3 regions of the Microbacterium sp. ZXT2-5 genome follow, and region 2 is predicted to be linked to each of the others. Evidence: predicted binding sites of a transcription regulator. Region 2 holds the regulator's gene; each other region holds the start of a gene.

Region 1 (6,086 bases), on a different contig from region 2:
CCGCGGCCAAGGCATCCGCCGAGGCGCTCGGGCGCACCGCCGTGCTGGTCGCCGCGGACGGCGCCGTGCGAGGACTCCTCGTGGTGGCCGACCAGGTGAAGCCGACGAGCGCCGAGGCCGTCGCGCAGCTGCGCGCGCTCGGGCTCACGCCGGTGCTGCTCACCGGAGACAACGCCGCCGCGGCGCGCGCGATCGCCGACGAGGTCGGCATCGAGCGCGTCACCGCCGAGGTGCTCCCGCACGACAAGGTCGCCGTCATCGAGGCGCTGCAGGCGGAGGGCCGCGTGGTCGCGATGGTCGGCGACGGCGTCAACGACGCTGCCGCCCTCGCTCAGGCAGACCTGGGACTCGCGATGGGGACGGGGACGGATGCCGCGATCGAGGCATCCGACATCACGCTCGTCCGCGGCGATCTGCGCAGCGCCGCCGACGCGATCCGGCTCTCGCGGGCCACGCTCGGCACCATCAAGGTGAACCTGTTCTGGGCCTTCGCGTACAACGTCGCCGCGATCCCCCTCGCGGCCCTCGGGCTGCTGAACCCTATGATCGCCGGAGCGGCGATGGCCTTCTCGAGCGTCTTCGTCGTGGGCAACAGCCTGCGGCTGCGCCGGTTCCAGAGCCTCTCCACCCGTCACCGCTGAAGGAGTCCGACATGACCGACACCACCCTCGCGCCTTCGCCCGCCGGAGAGCACTCCCACCACGGCTACATCACCGACAAGGACAAGTACCTCAACCGCCTGAAGCGCATCGAGGGTCAGGCCCGCGGCATCCACAAGATGGTGGAGGACGAGAAGTACTGCATCGACATCCTCACGCAGATCAGCGCCCTGACCTCGGCGCTCGAGGCCGTCGCGGTCGGGCTCCTCGACGACCACCTGCGCCACTGCGTCGTGGACGCGGCTCGCCTGGGCGGCCCCGAGGCCGACGCGAAGATCACCGAGGCCTCGCAGGCCATCGCACGCCTCGTGCGCTGAGCTGAGCGACGAGGCCTCACGCGGCCGCGCGCATGCGCCGGGCGTGGAGGATCGAGTCGACCGTCAGCACCGAGAGCGCGAGCCACACCAGCCCGAAGCCGATCCACCGCTCCAGCGGCATCGGCTCCCCGAGCACCAGCCACCCCACGAGGAACTGCAGGATGGGCGCCACGAACTGCAGCAGCCCGATCGTCGTGAGCGAGACCCGGCGGGCGCCCGCGGCGAACAGCAGCAGCGGGATCGCGGTGACGATGCCCGCGAGGCTCAGCAGCACGGCGTGCGGCCAGCCGGCGGCGCCCATCGTGAGCCCCTCCGTCACGCCGACGATCACGAGGACCGCCACCGCGATCGGGGTCAGCCACAGCGTCTCGAGGGTGAGGCCGCTGACGGCATCCACCGACGGCCCGACCTTCTTCTTGACCAGGCCGTACACGCCGAACGACGCCGCGAGGGTGAGGGCGATCCACGGGAAGGCGCCGTAGCCGACGACGATCACGGTGACCGCCGCCGCGGCGATGCCGATGGCGACCCACTGCGTCGGCCGCAGGCGCTCCCGCAGCACGAGCACCGCGAGCAGCACGGTGGCGATCGGGTTGATGAAGTAGCCGAGGCTCGTCTCGATGACGTGCCCGGTCAGCGCGCCGTAGATGAAGACCTGCCAGTTGACGTAGATGACCAGGCCCGCGATCACGGTCAGCCCGAGGACCCGCGGCTGCCGGAAGATGGCGACGAGCCGCGGCCAGGTGCGCGTCACCGTGAGCAGCAGCGCGCAGAACGCGAGCGACAGCAGGATGCGCCACGCCACGATCTCCCACGGCCCGGTGGGAGCCAGCAGCAGGAAGTACAGCGGCAGGAAACCCCACAGCAGGTACGCCGAGAACGTGTAGATCCCGCCCAGCGAGCGCTCCCGCGCCTCGGCGACGCGGACGGCGCCGGTGCTGGTCGTGACCCCGAGGTCCAGCGCCGTCGAGTCGTCGAGCCCGTCCGCCTCGGCGCGTTCGGGGAGGCGGGACTGCTCGTGACTCACCGGGTCAGCCTACGCCCGCCCGACGCGGGCGGCGCGGGGATGAGCCCGACACACGGCGAGAGGGTCGGATGCCGAAGCATCCGACCCTCTCGGTTCGCGCAGCGCGCGGGACTCAGCGGACGACGACCGCCAGGACGTCGCGGGCCGACAAGACGAGGAACTCGTCGCCGCCGAACTTGACCTCGGTCCCGCCGTACTTGCTGTAGATCACGCGGTCGCCGACGGCGACGTCGATCGGGATGCGGTTGCCGTTGTCGTCGATACGACCCGGGCCCACCGCCACGACCTCGCCCTCCTGGGGCTTCTCCTTGGCGGTGTCGGGGATGACCAGACCGCTGGACGTGGTCTGCTCGGCCTCGACCTGCTTGATGACGATGCGGTCCTCGAGCGGCTTGATGGAAACCGACACGGTCTACCTCTTCCTTCTTGAGACTAAGACTCGTTAGCACTCTGCCCTTGAGAGTGCTGATGTCAGTCTAGGCAACCGGCTGGCACTCACGCAACGTGAGTGCCAACGGATGACCGGAACGCCGGGGCGCTTCGCTTTCCCACTCATCCCTTGAGACGCGATCGCATGACGGCGTATCATCGGCGACTGTCGGGCCTCTCTTGGGGAAGAGAGCTTCGACGCGGGATCGGGGGAGCTCGCACATCGAAACGTGGGGGCATGTTTTCGCATGGCTGAGCAGTATTACCTTGCTGTGGATCTCGGGACCAGCAGGGTCGGCGCGGCAACAGCGCGCATCACCGGGGACGGCAGCATCTCATCGGCGCCGTTCGCACTGGGGCGCCGCGGCGACAGCGTCGCGGCCGTCGTCTTCGTCGGCGAGGCGGGCGACCTCCTCTTCGGCGATGCCGCCGAGCGGCGAGGCGTGACGGAGCCGGAACGGCTGATCCGCGAGTTCAAGCGCAGCATCGGAGACGAGGTCCCGCTGGTCGTGGGCGATCGGGCGATCCGCGCCGAAGAGCTCTACGCGCGGACCGTCGCGGACATCATCGCCATCGTCGGCGAGCGGGAGGGCACCGCGCCGGCGGGCGTCACCCTGACGCATCCGGTCACCTGGGGACCGCACCGTCTCGGTCTGATCAGCGCGGCGCTGGCGGACGTCGGGATCCGCGACGTGGAGTACATGACCGAGCCCGAGGCCGCGGCACGCCACTACGAGGCCTCGCGCGAACTCGCGCCCGGAGCGACCATCGCCGTCTACGACCTGGGCGGCGGCACGTTCGACGGCGTGCTGCTGCGCAAGAGGGAGTCCTCGTTCGAGCTCATCGGCGAGCCGGTGGGCCTCAGCGACCTCGGCGGCACCGACTTCGACGACGCGGTGGTGCGCCACGTGCTCCGCTCCGCCGACGTCTCCAGCGAGGCGCTCGACGACTCCTCCGCCGATGCGCGGGTCGCGCTGTCGCAGCTTCGCCGTGAATGCGTGGACGCCAAAGAGGCGCTGTCGTTCGACTCCGACGTCGTGGTCCCCGTGCTGGTCGCGGCCGGCCGCTCGAGCGTCCGGCTGACCCGCGCCGAGTTCGAGGACATGATCGACCCGTTCGTGTCGCGGACGATCGACGCGCTCGAGCGGGCGCTCGACGCGGTCGAGATCGACCCCGCCCAGCTCGACGCCGTGCTGCTCATCGGCGGATCCTCCCGCATCCCGCTGATCACCCAGCGGCTCTCCGAGCGCCTGGACCGGCCCACGGCCATCGACGCCGATCCGAAGGCCTCCATCGCGCTGGGAGCAGCTCACACCGCGCTGATCCGCGCCATAGACGGCGAGATCACGGCACGCGGCGAACTCGTCGTCTTCGAGGGCGCACCGAGCGCGGTGCTCGAGCTCTCAGCCGCCGTCGACGCATCAGCACCGGCGGCGCCGGTCTCTCCGGTCGTCGCGCAGACGGGACCCGGCCTCCGGCACACCATCGCCGTCTCGGCGGCGGCGGTCCTCGTCGCTGCGGCGATCGTCTTCGGCAGCACGATGACGCTCGGCAACGGCAGCGAGGGCTTCCTCTCGCTGTCGGGCTGGGAGCCGACGCCGGCACCCGCCGAGGACAACGCAGCTGATCCCGCGGAGCCGGACGACGCCGATGCGGTCGAGACGGCGCCCGAGTCGGGCCCCGGGTCGGACGGCGCGGCAGATCCGGGCGCCGGAAAGCAGAACATCCGGCAGGGCGCGCCGATCTCGAAGGCGACGCCGAACCGCACGACCTCGACGACGACGAGGGAAGGCACGTCCACGCGGCCGGCCGCCGGATCGTCGACCCCGGCTCCGACCGGCAGCGCCCCGCGGCCCGATCCGGGCCCCACGACCGGCGGGACGACGCAGCCGGCACCGACGACGCAACCGGAGCCCACGACCCAACCGGAGCCCGAGCCGGGGCCGGCGACGCAGCCGGAACCCGAGCCGACGACGCAGCCGGAGCCGACGCCGGAGCCGGAGCCCGAGCCGGTCCCCCAGCCCGAGCCGGAGCCGGAGCCGACGTCGCCACCGGCCGACCCGGCACCGGAGCCGGCGCCCACCGAGGTGCAGCCGGCACCGGATCCCTCCCCTGCCCCCGAGACCGTCTCCTGACGCCGCCGGACCGCCTGGGGATCCGATGTCAACGCCGACCGCCGTCATGGCGTCGTACTTCGACGCCGCCGACTTCACGGGTGCGCGCCACGCGCAGCCTCTCATCGATGTGCTCACCGAGCGCGAGACCCCGACCCGGATGCTCATCTCGGGCAACGCCGGATCGGGCAAGACGACGATCCTCCGGGGTGCGCAGCGCTACCTCGCCGGCAGCGATGTGCCGCTGCACGTGCTCGGTCCCGACACCGACGTGACGCGCGTCCCCGCCGGGAGCGTGCTCCTCGTCGACGACCTGCATCTGCTGCCGTCGGCACAGCTCGACGGCCTCAGCGCGCGGGCCGCCGATCCCGACAGCTCCCTCGTGGCAGCGAGCAGGCCGTGGCCGACCTCGAGCCGGCTGTCGGACATCGCGCGCCACCTGGAGCGCGGCCGGCCCGCGCTCGTCCTCGGGCACGTGACGCGCTCGGACGTGCTCGACCACCTCTCCGCCACCGGCCGCGAGATCTCAGCGCCGTGCCTGGACCACATCCTCGAGGCGACCGGCGGCGTCTCCTGGCTCGTCTCCGCGGCGCTGACCGCGCACGACGATCGCGACTGCGCCGACGACGCCGGCCATCTGGCGCTGGGTCGCGTGCTCGGGCAGAGCGTCGCGCACCGGCTGGGCGTCGTGAACCCGGAGGTGCGGCGCGCGGTGGAGACGATCAGCGTGGCGGCCGGGGATGACACCCCGCCCGCAGCCGAGCTGCCGGGCGACCCCGACGGTGTCATCGCACAGGCATACGCCGACGGCCTGCTCCTGCGCAACGGGCGGCCCGTGCCGATCGTGCGCGCCGCCGTCTGCGCGACCCTTCCCGCCCGCCGGATCGTCGAGCTCGTGACCGCTCATCCCGGCGGGGTCGATCCCGCCGGGCGGAGCGGGCCCGACTGGCTCTCCGACGTGCGCGACGCCCGTCTCGGCGCGGCGCTGATCGAGCGCGGGGATCAGCTGATCGACGTGGACCCCGTGCGCGCCGGGGACTTCTACCGCGCCGCCGCCGAGGCCGGAGCGTCCTCCGCCGACCTCCACGCCAAACGCGCCCAGGTGGCGTGGGCGACCGGCGACATCGACGACGCCGCCCAGCGGATCGACGAAGCCATGGCGTCCCCCGACCGCGACGGCGCCGTGGACGCCCGGCTCGCCGACGTCGCCGCCGCGACGTGGTCGATGCGGGGGATGCTCCAGACCGGCTGCGCCGTCTACGACGCTCTGCCGCCGACGTCGGCCGAGGCATCCGCTCGAGAGCTCATCGCCCGCATCGGCATCGGCGACCGCCGGGCGCTCGCCGATGACGGCGAAGCCCCGCCGGCCCCGGTCGGGGCGCCCTCCACCCTGACCGTCGCGATGGGGCTCGTCCGCCGGGGACTGCGCGCCTCGCTGGAACCGGCGCACCCGGGCGCCGCCCTCGCCGATCTCGTGCGGGGGTCGCACCTCTACACTGCGTCGCGCTCGTCGGCGCCGATGCCGGAGCTTCCCGCCGTG
Region 2 (6,086 bases):
CCAGGCCGCCATCGGCGCCCGCATCATCGCGCGCGAGAACATCCGCGCCATGCGCAAGGACGTCCTGGCGAAGTGCTACGGCGGTGACATCTCGCGCAAGCGCAAGCTCCTCGAGAAGCAGAAGGAGGGCAAGAAGCGCATGAAGATGGTCGGGCGCGTGGAGGTCCCCCAGGAGGCGTTCATCGCCGCGCTCTCGGGTGACGTCGAGACCAAGGGCGCCAAGTAGGCTGGTCCTCATGCGTCGAGGGACCTTCCGTGACGACACCGTCGACTACGCCGCCGTCGGGGCGACGCAGGCGGCCGATCTGATGCACTTCCCGCCGGAGCGCAGCATCCCCGCGGAGCAGTCGTGGCGCATCGGCAGCGGCGAGGCCCGCTTCCACGCCGCGAGCGATGCGCTGCTGTCGTGGACCGCCCAGCGCGGCGCCGGACTCGAGGTGACCGACGTCCGCCCGGCTTCCGGGCCGATGTACTCGGGCGTGAGCTTCGACGCCGAGGGCAACCCGGTCGCGCCGAGCCGCACCGAGTCGGAGCAGCGCTTCGACGCCGACGGCACCCCGTACGTGGGGCCCGGCACGACGATCCGCGTCGCGGGCCGCGTCAAGGGGCTTCGGGCGGATGCCGAGCTCCGGGTGATCTTCGCCATCGAGGAGCCCCGGCGCGTCGGCTTCGCCCTGGGCACGGTCGGCGACTCGGTGGTCAGCGGCGAGGAGTCGTTCATGCTGGACTGGAACGACAAGGACGAGGTGTGGTTCACCGTTCGCGCGTTCGACGCCCCGCACGCGCTGCTGTACCGGATGCTGCCCGCGCTGACCAGGCGCCGCCGGCGTGAGCTGTTCACGCGCTATCTGCGCGCGATCTCGCCGCTGTACACCACCCCCGCGTGAGGCGCTGATGGGCTCCGCTCTTCCTCTCGGCGAGCCCGTTCCGGCGGACGGCTCGCTGCCGGCCGGCATCCGCATCGATCAGGCCACCGACTTCGGCGTGTACCTGCACGTGCCCTTCTGCCGCGTGCGGTGCGGGTACTGCGACTTCAACACCTACACGGCGTCCGAGCTGCGCGGGGCACGCCAGGACCAGTACGCCGACACGCTCCTGCGCGAGATCGGCCTCGCCCGGAGCGTCCTCGAGCGCGCCGGCGGCACCCGGCCTGCATCGACGGTCTTCTTCGGCGGAGGCACGCCCACGCTGCTGCCGCCGGGGGATCTCGCGCGCATGCTCGACGGGGTGCGCGAGGCGTTCGGGCTCCGGGACGACGCGGAGATCACCGTCGAGGCCAATCCCGACACGGTGTCGCCGGCGGTGGCGGCCGAGCTGGCGGCAGCGAGGGTCACCCGGATGTCGATCGGCATGCAGTCCGCCGTCCCCCGCGTCCTGGCAGCGCTCGACCGCACCCACGACCCCGACAACGTGCGCACCGCCGTGTCGGCCGCACGCGAGGCGGGACTCGACGTCAGCGTCGACCTCATCTACGGCGCACCGGGCGAGACGCTCGACGACTGGCGCAGCTCCCTCGCGACGGCCGTCGCGCTGGAGCCCGACCACATCTCGGCCTACGCGCTGATCATCGAGGATGGCACCAAGCTCGCCCGTCAGATCCGCCGCGGCGAGGTCGCCGCGCCCGACGACGACCTGCAGGCCGACATGTACGAGCTCGCCGACGACCTGCTGTCCGTCGCCGGCTTCGACTGGTACGAGGTGTCGAACTGGTCCCGCGGCCCCGAGCACCGCTCCCGGCACAACCTGGCGTACTGGACGGGGACCGACTGGTGGGGCTTCGGCCCCGGCGCCCACAGCCACGTCAACGGCGTGCGCTTCTGGAACGTCAAGCACCCGGCGGCCTACGCCCAGCGCCTCGCGGCCGGCGAGTCGCCCGCGGCGGGGCGGGAGATCCCGGATGCCGCCGCCCGCGGTCTGGAGAGCGTACTGCTGCGCACCCGCATCCGCGAGGGGATGCCCGTCGACGAGCTGCTGGGCGAGGGTCGGCACGCGGTGGCCGCGCTGATCGCCGACGGCCTGATCGAGGGGCGGGACGCGCTCCGGGGCCGTGTCGTGCTCACCCGACGCGGGCGGCTCCTGGCCGACGCCGTCGTCCGGGCGCTGACGCCGTGAGGCGCCCGCGCCGGGGCGTGCCGGGGCGGAGCCGCGCGGAGATCTGCGGACGCGGCGTCGCTCAGCGATCGTGACGGGCTCATCGGATAGAATTGGCACTCCAGTCATGCGAGTGCCAGATCGGGCGTGAGGAGGCGTGATGGTCAGCGAGCGCGGACTCCAGGTGCTGCGGGCGATCGTCCAGGACTACGTCGACACGCGCGAGCCGGTCGGCAGCAAGGCGATCGTCGAGCGGCACGCCTTCGGCGTCTCTGCGGCGACCATCCGCAACGACATGGCCCTGCTCGAAGACGAGGAGCTCATCGCCGCCCCGCACACGTCGTCCGGCCGCGTGCCGACCGACAAGGGGTATCGGGTGTTCGTCGACCATCTGGCGGAGCTGCGGCCGCTCTCGCCGGCGCAGCGGTCCGCGATCGCCTCGTTCCTCGACGGCCCCGGAGACCTCGACGATGTGCTCGTGCGCACGGTGCGCGCACTCACGCAGCTCACGGGCCAGGTCGCGATCGTGCAGTACCCGTCGTTCGCCCGCGCCACCGTCACGCACGTCGAGCTCGTGCAGCTCGGCGCCGGGCGCATGCTCGTCATCGTCGTCACCGACACCGGCCGGGTCTCGCAGCGGCTCGCCTTCGTGGGCGACGAGTTCGACGAGGCCGATCTCGCGCGCATCCGTGCCGAGCTCGGCACGCTGCTGGTGGGCCGGCCCGTCCGGGAGGGGCTGCAGCGCATCGCCGACCGCCTGGAGGCGCAGGCCCCGCAAGCCCCCGCCCACGAGCGCGCCACCGACGAGATCGTGCGTGCGGTCGCCGAGGAGCTCGAGGAGTTCCGCCAGGACAGGCTCGTGATGGCCGGCAGCGCCAATCTCGCGCGCAGCGAGTCGGACTTCCGCGGCAGCATCTATCCGCTCCTCGAGGCGATCGAGGAGCAGGTGACGCTGCTGCGGCTCATGGGCGAGATGGTGGCCGACGAGCAGGGGCTCGCCGCCAGCATCGGACGCGAGAACGAGCCGTTCGGCCTGGCCGAGGCATCCGTCGTCGCCAGCGATTACGATGCCACCGGCTCGCTCGCGCGTGTCGGCGTGCTCGGCCCCACCCGCATGGACTACCCCTCGAACCTCGCGGCGGTCCGTGCCGTCGCGCGCTACCTCACGCGCATGCTCGAGCAGGACGACAGCTCCCGCTGACGCGGACGCGTACCCACGATCCCGCGGCGCCGCCGCGGCAGGAAGGCGAAAGTGGCTGACCACTACGAGGTCCTCGGCGTTTCGCGCGAGGCCACCCCCGACGAGATCAAGAAGGCCTACCGCAAGCTCGCGCGCCAGCTCCACCCGGACGTGAACCCCGGCGAGGACGCGGCCGAGAGGTTCAAGCTCGTCACGCACGCCTACGACGTGCTCAGCGACCCCGAGCAGCGCGCCCGCTACGACGTGGGCGGCGCCGATTCTCCGTTCGGCGGCGCCGGCGGGTTCGGCGGGTTCAACGACATCTTCGAGACCTTCTTCGGCGCGGCCGGGGGCACGCGCGGCGGCCGGCCGCGGTCGCGGCGCGAGCGCGGGCAGGACGCCCTCGTGCGCGTCACCCTGGAGCTCGGGGACGTGGTGTTCGGCGCCCACCGCGACATCGACGTCGACACCGCCGTGCTGTGCGAGACCTGCCAGGGGTCGTGCTGCCAGCCCGGCACCAGCCCCGTGACGTGCGACATCTGCCACGGCACGGGCAACGTCCAGCGTCAGGTGCGGAGCCTGCTGGGCAACGTCGTGACGTCGCAGCCGTGCAACGTGTGCCAGGGCTACGGCACTACGATCCCGTACCCCTGCGCGACGTGCCAGGGGCAGGGGCGTGTGCGCGCGCGCCGCACCGTGTCCCTCGACATCCCCGCCGGCGTGGAGACCGGCCTGCGCCTGCAGCTGCCGGGCTCGGGCGAGGTCGGCCCCGCCGGCGGCCCGAACGGCGACCTGTACATCGAGGTGACGGTGTCGCCCCACGAGGTGTTCAGCCGTGACGGCGACGACCTGCTGGCGACCCTCGAGGTGTCGATGCCCGACGCGATCCTCGGCACGACCACGACGATCCAGTCGCTGGACGGCCCGGTCGAGCTCGAGGTGCGCCCCGGCGTGCAGGCCGGCGACATCCTGACGATCAAGGGGCGCGGCATCACCCCGCTGCGCGGCTCGCAGCGCGGCGATCTCAAGGTCGGCGTGCACGTGGTGACCCCGACGCGGCTGGACCACAAGGAGCGCGCCCTGATCGAGGAGTTCGCCAAGCGCACGAAGGCCCCCGGTCCCCGGCTCGCGGAGTTCCACCAGGGACTGTTCGCCAAGTTGCGCGACCGCTTCCGGAACGGCTGAGCCATGCCGCTGCACTTCCTCGTCGACGACGCCGCTGGGCTCTCGCCCGGGAGGACCGTGACCTTGACCGGCCCCGAGGCGCATCACGCCGCCACCGTGCGCCGTGTCCGCGTCGGCGAGGGCGTCACCGTCGGCGACGGGAGGGGTGCGTGGCTGACCGGCGAGGTCGAGGCCGTCGCGCCGCGCGAGGTCGTCGTCCGGGTCCGCGAGCGGACGGATGCCCCCGCACCGCGACCACGGGTCGTGCTCGTGCAGGCGCTGGCCAAGGGAGACCGCGACGAGCTCGCCGTGCAGGCGGCGACCGAGCTGGGCGTGGACGAGATCGTGCCGTGGCAGGCCGCCCGGAGTGTGTCGCGCTGGGACGCGGCGAAGGCGTCGAAGGGGCGGGCGCGATGGGCCACGATCGTCCGCGAGGCCGCGAAGCAGGCTCACCGCGCGTGGCTCCCGGACGTCGCGGAGCTGACGACCACCGCTCAGCTGGCACGCCGGGCGGAGGCATCCGTCGTCCTGATCCTGGAGCCGACGGCGACGGAGCCCCTGAGCGCCCTGCGGGTGGGCGAGGGGGAGGAGCGCGACATCGTCCTCGTCGTCGGCCCCGAGGGCGGCATCGCCCCCGAGGAGCTGGACGTCCTCACCGCCGCGGGCGCCCGGGCCGTGCGCCTGGGCGACACCGTCCTGCGCACCTCCACCGCGGGCCCGGCCGCCCTGGCCGTCGTCAGCGCGGCGCTGGGACGGTGGTGAAGGGTGGGCCGTGCGCCGGGCCGGCATGGCGCACCGGTCGATCGGCGCCCGAGCCGGTGGCAGGGCCCCGTCGCTAGACTTGCCGCATGAGCGAACCCTCGATCTTCACGCGCATCCACAACGGGGAGATCCCGTCCGAGATCATCGCAGAGACCGAGAACGCGTTCGCGATCCGCGACATCCACCCGCAGGCGCCCGTGCACCTGCTGGTGATCCCCAAGAGCGAGGACTACCGGAACGTCGTCGAGCTCGCCGCCGGCGACCCCGACCTGATGGCGGAACTCGTGGGCCTGGCCAACAAGCTCGCCGCCGAACACGCGGACGGCGACTTCCGGCTGGTCTTCAACACCGGCCCCAACGCGGGCCAGACCGTCTTCCACGTGCACGCCCACGTGCTCGCGGGAGGCCTCGAAGAGAAGAGCGTAGGTGCCTGACCAACCTGCTGATCACGACGCGCGCGAGCGCGCCACCACCGTCGAACGCGTCTGGGCCGATGGCGTGGCCATGGTCCAGCTGCTCGGCCCGCAGGACCGCCTGCTCCGCGTGGTCGAGCGGGAGCACCCCGATGTCGACGTGCACGTGCGCGGCAACGAGATCACCCTGACCGGCGAGGCCGGAGCGGTCGCCGCGGCGCGCTCCCTCGTCGACGAGCTGCTCACGATGACCAAGGCCGGCCACGCGCTGGGCGAGGAGGACGTCGCTTCGTCGAACCGCATCCTGCGCACCGAGGGCGGGCCGCGTCCGTCGGAGGTGCTCGGAGAGGCGATCCTGTCGTCGCGCGGCAAGATCATCCGGCCCAAGACGCTCGGCCAGAAGGCCTACGTCGACGCGATCGACGAGCACACGATCGTGTTCGGCATCGGCCCCGCCGGCACCGGCAAGACGTATC
Region 3 (6,086 bases), on a different contig from region 2:
GCGAGAACGAGATCCCCAACAGCACCATCCCGCCGATGAGCAGGATCAGATAGATGACGAACAGCATCGTCCACCTCCAGAGGTCGATTCCCTCCTGAATACTCCCCGATTCGCTCCGGCGCGAGGGGGGTTGCGTGCGGCCTGGCACGTCGCGTACGGGCGGGCCACAATGACGCCATGAGACTCGTGCAGGTCGCGCAGCACGCCGAGGATCTCGAGCGTGCTGCGGCCTTCTACTCCGCACTGCTCGAAGCGCCTGCAACCGCTGTCTTCGATCCGCCCGGGCTCCTCTTCTTCGACCTCGACGGGGTGCGGCTCCTGCTCGATCGCGCGGCCCCACCGTCTCTCCTCTACCTCCGCGTCGACGACGTCGACAGGGCACTCGAGCGGCTCGGGGGCCGCGCGGACGTGGTCTCGCCCCCGCACGTCATCTTCACGCACACCGACGACACGCTCGGGCCCGCCGGGCACGACGAGTGGCAGGCCTTCGTGAAGGACTCCGAGGGCAACACGGTGGGGCTCGTCTCGTTCCGGCCATCGGCGTGAGTCGACAGACTGCCTCGCGGAATCGCCGTGATGCGCGCATCGTGCTCCTATCGACTCGGTAACGCCCTGCAGATCGCACGGGGCGTGCTTTAGCCTGGTGGCGATGAGCGCCTACGTCTCGGCGTTCGAGCTGTTCTCCATCGGCGTAGGACCCTCGAGCTCCCACACGGTCGGCCCCATGCGGGCGGCCCACGACTTCGCCGAGCGGCTGCGCGCCTGCGGTGCGCTGCCCCGCGTGCGGCGGGTCACCTGCACGCTCTACGGCTCGCTCGGCGCGACCGGCATCGGCCACGGCACGCCGGACGCGGTGGTCGCAGGCCTGCAGGGACACGAACCCGAGACGGTGGATCCGGATGCCGTCCGTGCGGCGTGGAGCGGATGGCCCGACGGCGAGGCGCTCGCCGTCGCGGGCGTCCACGCCGTGCCGTTCCGGCGCGACGACGTCGTCTTCGCGCCGCGGACCAGGCTGCCCGCGCACGCGAACGCGATGACGCTGGAGGCGTGGGCATCCGCTGACGACGGCCCGGCACGCGCGCTGAGCGGTCCCGGCATCCGCGAGACCGGCGCGTCCGCCGCGACGGTCGAGATCGAGCCGGTGTCCGGTGCCGGCCTCATCGCCCGCGAGACGTACTACTCGGTCGGAGGCGGATTCATCCGCCGCGAGGGTGACCCGTCGACCGGCGCGGGCGCCACTGCGTCAGCGTCCGTGTACCCGATGGATTTCGACAGCGCCGAGCAGCTGCTGGCGCTGTGCGATGAGCGGGGCCTCACGATCGCCGAGGCCGCCCGCCTCAACGAGACGGCGCTTCGCAGCGAGGAGCAGGTCGCCGAGGGGCTGGACGCCATCTGGGATGCGATGGCCGCCTGCGTCCAGGCCGGTCTGCGCGCCGACGGCGTGCTGCCGGGCATGCTGGGCGTGAAGCGGCGTGCCGCTGCCATCCGCGCACAGCTCGAGACGGCGGAAGCGGACGGTCGCCGCGAACTCCCGGGGGAGTGGCTCGGTGCCTTCGCGCTCGCGGTCAACGAGGAGAACGCCGCCGGTGGCCGCGTGGTGACCGCGCCCACGAACGGCGCCGCGGGGATCGTGCCCGCCGTGGCGATGTACTGGTGGCGCTTCCTCGCCGATTCGGGGCTCGGCGCCGGCAACGCGGTCACCCCGTACGGCGAGCTCGTCGGCAGCGCCCTCCTCGGCTACCACGGGCATGCCGCCGCGCCCGAGGCGATCGCCGGGTGGGACGAGCGCGAGGTCGCCGAGGCGAACCGTCGCCGCGGCATCCGTCGGTATCTCCTCACCGCGACGGCGCTCGGCTCTCTCTTCAAGGCGAACGCGTCGATCTCGGGGGCCGAGGGCGGCTGCCAGGCCGAGGTCGGGTCGGCGTGCGCGATGGCCGCCGGTGGGCTCACCGCCGTGATGGGCGGCACCAACCGCCAGATCGAGAACGCGGCCGAGATCGCGATGGAGCACCATCTCGGCCTCACCTGCGACCCGGTCGGCGGGCTGGTGCAGATTCCGTGCATCGAGCGCAACGCGATCGCGGCGTCCACCGCCGTCACTGCGGCGCGGCTCGCGCTGCGCGGTGACGGCTCGCACTACGTCTCGCTCGATGCCGTGGTCGAGACGATGCGGCAGACGGGGATCGACATGTCGCACAAGTACAAGGAGACCAGCGAGGGCGGGCTCGCGGTCAACGTTATCGAGTGCTGACGCGTTCGTTCACGGCGAACAGCGGACCTAGCACTCGCACCCTTCGAGTGCTAATCTGTGATTAGTTGAGTCGACTCGACTCAACTCCAAGAACGAGAGGAGACAACCATGGCTACGTATGACCCGTTCCGTGATCTCGATCGTCTGGCGTCGAGTCTCTTCGACACGCGACGCGGCCCGCGCCGCATGCCGATGGACCTGTACCGCGATGGCGACCACTACGTCCTGACCGCCGATCTGCCGGGCATCGACCCGGGATCCGTCGACATCGACGTGGACGGCCAGCTCTTGACCATCCGCGCCGAGCGCACCCTCCACAGCGGCGAAGACGTCAAGTGGATCACCCGTGAGCGCGAGGCCGCGAGCTTCCTGCGGCAGCTCAACCTCGGCCAGGGGATCGACACCGACAGCATCTCCGCCAGCTACAACAACGGCGTGCTGAGCGTCACGATCCCCGTCAGCGAGAAGGCGAAGCCGCGCAAGGTCGAGGTGATGACCGAGGGGTCGTCGCCCACCATCCAGGCGCACGAGTCCACCTCGGACGCGCCGCAGCCCATCGAGCAGTGACCGGCTGAGCCGCACACGATCGACGGATGCCTCGTCCCCACGCCGGGGACGGGGCATCCCGTCTTTCCGCACGGCCCGGGAGCGAGGCCGCAGCAGCCGGTCCGGGCCCGCTCAGCCTCCGCTGCGGCGGCCGCGGCGGACGCGATCGAGCGTCTCGCCCGCGGCGACTCCGGCGAGCACGACGGAGGCGGCGACGGTGAGCCACAGCGCACCGATCCCGCCCGAGGCCAGCGCCACCGCGCCGACGACCAGCAGCGCCGCGATGCCCGCGAGCTGGGCACGCGCCCACCGCTGCTCGAGCACGCGCCGGAAGAGGACGCAGCCGATCAGGAACAGCAGCGGGCCCAGCAGCACGGCGACCGTGGACGCGAAGCCGGCTGCCCGCGGATGGGCGAGGGCCTCCTTGTCGCCCACGCTCAGCGCGACGATCCCGCCGATGATGGCGAGGTGGATCCAGGTATACGCCGTCCGCGCGAGGCGGCCGGGCTCGTCGGCCGCCTCGATCGCCTCCGAGCCCAAGCGCTCGCCGTGATCGAAGTAGATCCACCAGATGGCGGCCGCGGCGGCGAACGCCGCCGCCATGGCGATGATGGACTCGGCCGATGACTCCTTCGCCACGAAGGCGAACCCGGTGACCAGGAGCCCCTCGCCCAGGGCGATGAGGACGAACAGGGCCGTGCGCTCGGCGATATGGGGCCCGGAGAGGTCCCAGGCGCCGATGAGCACGCGGCCGCGTCCGGGAACGGGGAAGCCGAGGATGGTGCCGAGGAGCTCCACGGCGAGGGCGGCCGCCCAGAGCGGCAGCTGCCACCACAGCGGCAGCAGTGCCCCGGCGATCCACAGGCCCGCGGCCACAGCCGTCCAGACCAGCACCAGCGTGAAGTCGTGCGACACCTGGCGGTCATGGCGACGCGTCGCCCACACGATGAACGCCGTGCGGCCGATCTGCAGCACGACGTAGGCGAGGGCGAATGCCCACGCCCGCTCGCCGAACGCCTCCGCGATCGCCACGCTCATCACCAGGGCCACGAAGGCGAGGCCGATCACCACGCCGCGCACGGGCAGCGCGACGGGGTCGAGCCAGTTCGTGACCCACGTGGTCGAGACCCACGCCCACCACAGGGCGCACACCATGATCACGCCCTCGAGCAGGCCCGCCGGATTCTGGTGCTCGGCGAGATAGCTCGACAGCTGCGTCAGGGCGAACACGAAGACGAGGTCGAAGAAGAGCTCGACATAGGTGACGCGGTCGGCGCGCGGCGAGTCGGTCGGGCGCATCACATCGCGCGCCAGCCCAAAGGTCATGCCTCATCCTGGCACTGCGGCCCTCGTTCACCGGCTCCCGCGGCCGGTGAAATGCCGGCGGCAGCGGGCCTGATAGGACTCGATGCCGCCGATCTGCGCGCGGGTCGGGATCCTTGCGTCACCGGCATCCGCTGCCGAGATCCGCTGATGGAATGCGGCGTCCTCCCCGCACACGGCGCACACCGCGGTCAGCTTGATCACGTCCTCGGCGATCGCCATCAGCGACGGGAGGGGCTCGAAGGGCTCCCCGTCGAACGTGACGCACAAGCCCGACACCACGACGTCCACGCCGTCGGCGACCAGCCCGTCCACGGCGCCGACGAGCTCGGGACCGAAGAACTGCGCCTCGTCGACGGCGACGAGATCCAGGTCCCTGCCGCGCACGGCGGACACGAGCCCGGCGACGTCGGCGACCGGCCTCGACGCCACGCTGAGTCCCGAATGGGAGCTGACCTGACCCTCGCCGCGCCGATCGTCGAGCGCATGGCTGAGCACCTCGACCGACAGCCCGGCGATGCGCGCGCGGCGGACCCGCCGCAGCAGCTCCTCGGACTTGCCGGCGAACATCGGACCGGCCACCACCTGCAGCCTGGCCTGGTTGCGTGTGTGCATGGCGCCCACCCTACGGCCGTCCATCACCGGACGCGGTGCCCGGACTCCGGGCCTGCGTCTCCGGACCTCTTGACGGCGTGCCGCCGCGGGGTCACTGTTCACACGTGATGAATATGCCTGCAGCGGATGCCGTCACGGTGCGCGGGCTGCACGTGAGGCGCGGCACCACCGAGGTCTTCAGGGACCTTCATCTCGAAGTTCCGCGCGGAGAGATCACGGGCCTTCTGGGACCGTCCGGCTGCGGCAAGACCACACTGATGCGCGCGATCGTGGGCGTGCAGAAGGTCGAGGGCGGCACCGTCACCGTGCTGGGGGAGCCGGCCGGATCGGCGGCGCTGCGCCGGCGGGTGTCGTACGACACTCAGGCGGCCTCGGTCTACGGCGACCTCACCATCCGGCAGAACATGCGGTACTTCGCCCGGCTCGTCGGCGCCCACCGCTCGGACGTCGACCGCGTCATCGAGCAGGTCGGGCTCGCCGACCAGCGCGATCAGACCATCGACTCCCTCAGCGGCGGCCAGGAGACGCGGGTCTCGCTCGGTGTGGCGATGCTCGGCGCGCCGGAGCTCCTCGTGCTGGACGAGCCGACGGTGGGCCTGGACCCGCTGCTGCGCGCCGAGCTCTGGGACGTCTTCCGCGCACTCGCCGACGCAGGGGCGACGCTCATCGTGTCGAGTCACGTCATGGACGAGGCGCTGCGGTGCGACCGGCTGGTGCTGATGAGGGCAGGGCGCATCATCGCCGACACGACCCCCGGCGGTCTGCTCGCCGACACCGGAGAGACGGATCCGGATGCCGCGTTCCTCGCGCTCGTCCAGCAGGACGCGCTGCGGCGGGCGCAGGACGCCCCGGCCGACGCCCACGAAGGCCACGCCCTGACCCGCCGTGAGGCACGCCGGAACGCGGACGCGCCCGCGCGACGCGCGAAGGACGGGGGTGCGCCGTGAACGGCACCCTGACGGTCGCGACCGCCGGCCGCGTGCTCCGGCAGCTGAGCCACGACCCGCGCTCGATCGCCCTGATGCTCGTCGCCCCGAGCCTGCTGGTCGGGCTGTTCGCGTGGCTGTTCAGCGATCTGGACGGCGTCTTCGACCAGTTCGGGGGGGCCATCCTGGCGCTCTTCCCGTTCATCGTCATGTTCCTCATCACCTCGATCACGACCCTCCGCGAGCGCAGGTCGGGCACGCTCGAGCGCCTGATGACGACCCCGATCCGCAAGACCGACTTCATCCTGGGGTACGGCCTCGCCTTCGGGCTGATGGCGACCCTGCAGGCGATCGTCACCGTCACCTTCGCGGTGTGGGTGTGCGGGCTCGACGTCGACGGACCGCTCTGGCAGCTCGGCCTCGTG

Evidence for each region. The regulator HrcA, encoded in region 2, represses chaperone genes, less so after heat shock. The targets are predictions, from matches to a motif close to TTNGCACTCGNNNNNNNCGAGTGCNAA.
Region 1: a site for HrcA is predicted at 2,492-2,518, ahead of groES (co-chaperone GroES). Genes of this name have one in related genera too.
Region 3: a site for HrcA is predicted at 2,279-2,305, ahead of ACZBH1_RS09990 (Hsp20/alpha crystallin family protein). Genes of this name have one in related genera too.

The regions. Positions count from the first base shown of each region.
Region 1 covers NZ_JBUZWD010000001.1:743,325-749,410, forward strand. Annotated here, with positions in the region: gene ACZBH1_RS03250 (heavy metal translocating P-type ATPase) at 1-641, shown strand, start outside; gene ACZBH1_RS03255 (metal-sensitive transcriptional regulator) at 653-976, shown strand; gene rarD (EamA family transporter RarD) at 993-1,874, opposite strand; gene groES (co-chaperone GroES) at 2,116-2,412, opposite strand; gene ACZBH1_RS03270 (Hsp70 family protein) at 2,681-4,567, shown strand; gene ACZBH1_RS03275 (helix-turn-helix transcriptional regulator) at 4,593-6,086, shown strand, end outside.
Region 2 covers NZ_JBUZWD010000002.1:386,561-392,646, forward strand. Annotated here, with positions in the region: gene lepA (translation elongation factor 4) at 1-226, shown strand, start outside; gene ACZBH1_RS15305 (DUF1990 domain-containing protein) at 237-887, shown strand; gene hemW (radical SAM family heme chaperone HemW) at 895-2,112, shown strand; gene hrcA (heat-inducible transcriptional repressor HrcA) at 2,252-3,292, shown strand; gene dnaJ (molecular chaperone DnaJ) at 3,344-4,456, shown strand; gene ACZBH1_RS15325 (16S rRNA (uracil(1498)-N(3))-methyltransferase) at 4,460-5,197, shown strand; gene ACZBH1_RS15330 (HIT domain-containing protein) at 5,284-5,631, shown strand; gene ACZBH1_RS15335 (PhoH family protein) at 5,702-6,086, shown strand, end outside.
Region 3 covers NZ_JBUZWD010000001.1:2,287,224-2,293,309, forward strand. Annotated here, with positions in the region: gene ACZBH1_RS09975 (hypothetical protein) at 1-67, opposite strand, end outside; gene ACZBH1_RS09980 (VOC family protein) at 178-546, shown strand; gene ACZBH1_RS09985 (L-serine ammonia-lyase, iron-sulfur-dependent, subunit alpha) at 650-2,251, shown strand; gene ACZBH1_RS09990 (Hsp20/alpha crystallin family protein) at 2,360-2,818, shown strand; gene ACZBH1_RS09995 (low temperature requirement protein A) at 2,930-4,123, opposite strand; gene ACZBH1_RS10000 (thymidine kinase) at 4,151-4,735, opposite strand; gene ACZBH1_RS10005 (ABC transporter ATP-binding protein) at 4,843-5,682, shown strand; gene ACZBH1_RS10010 (ABC transporter permease) at 5,679-6,086, shown strand, end outside.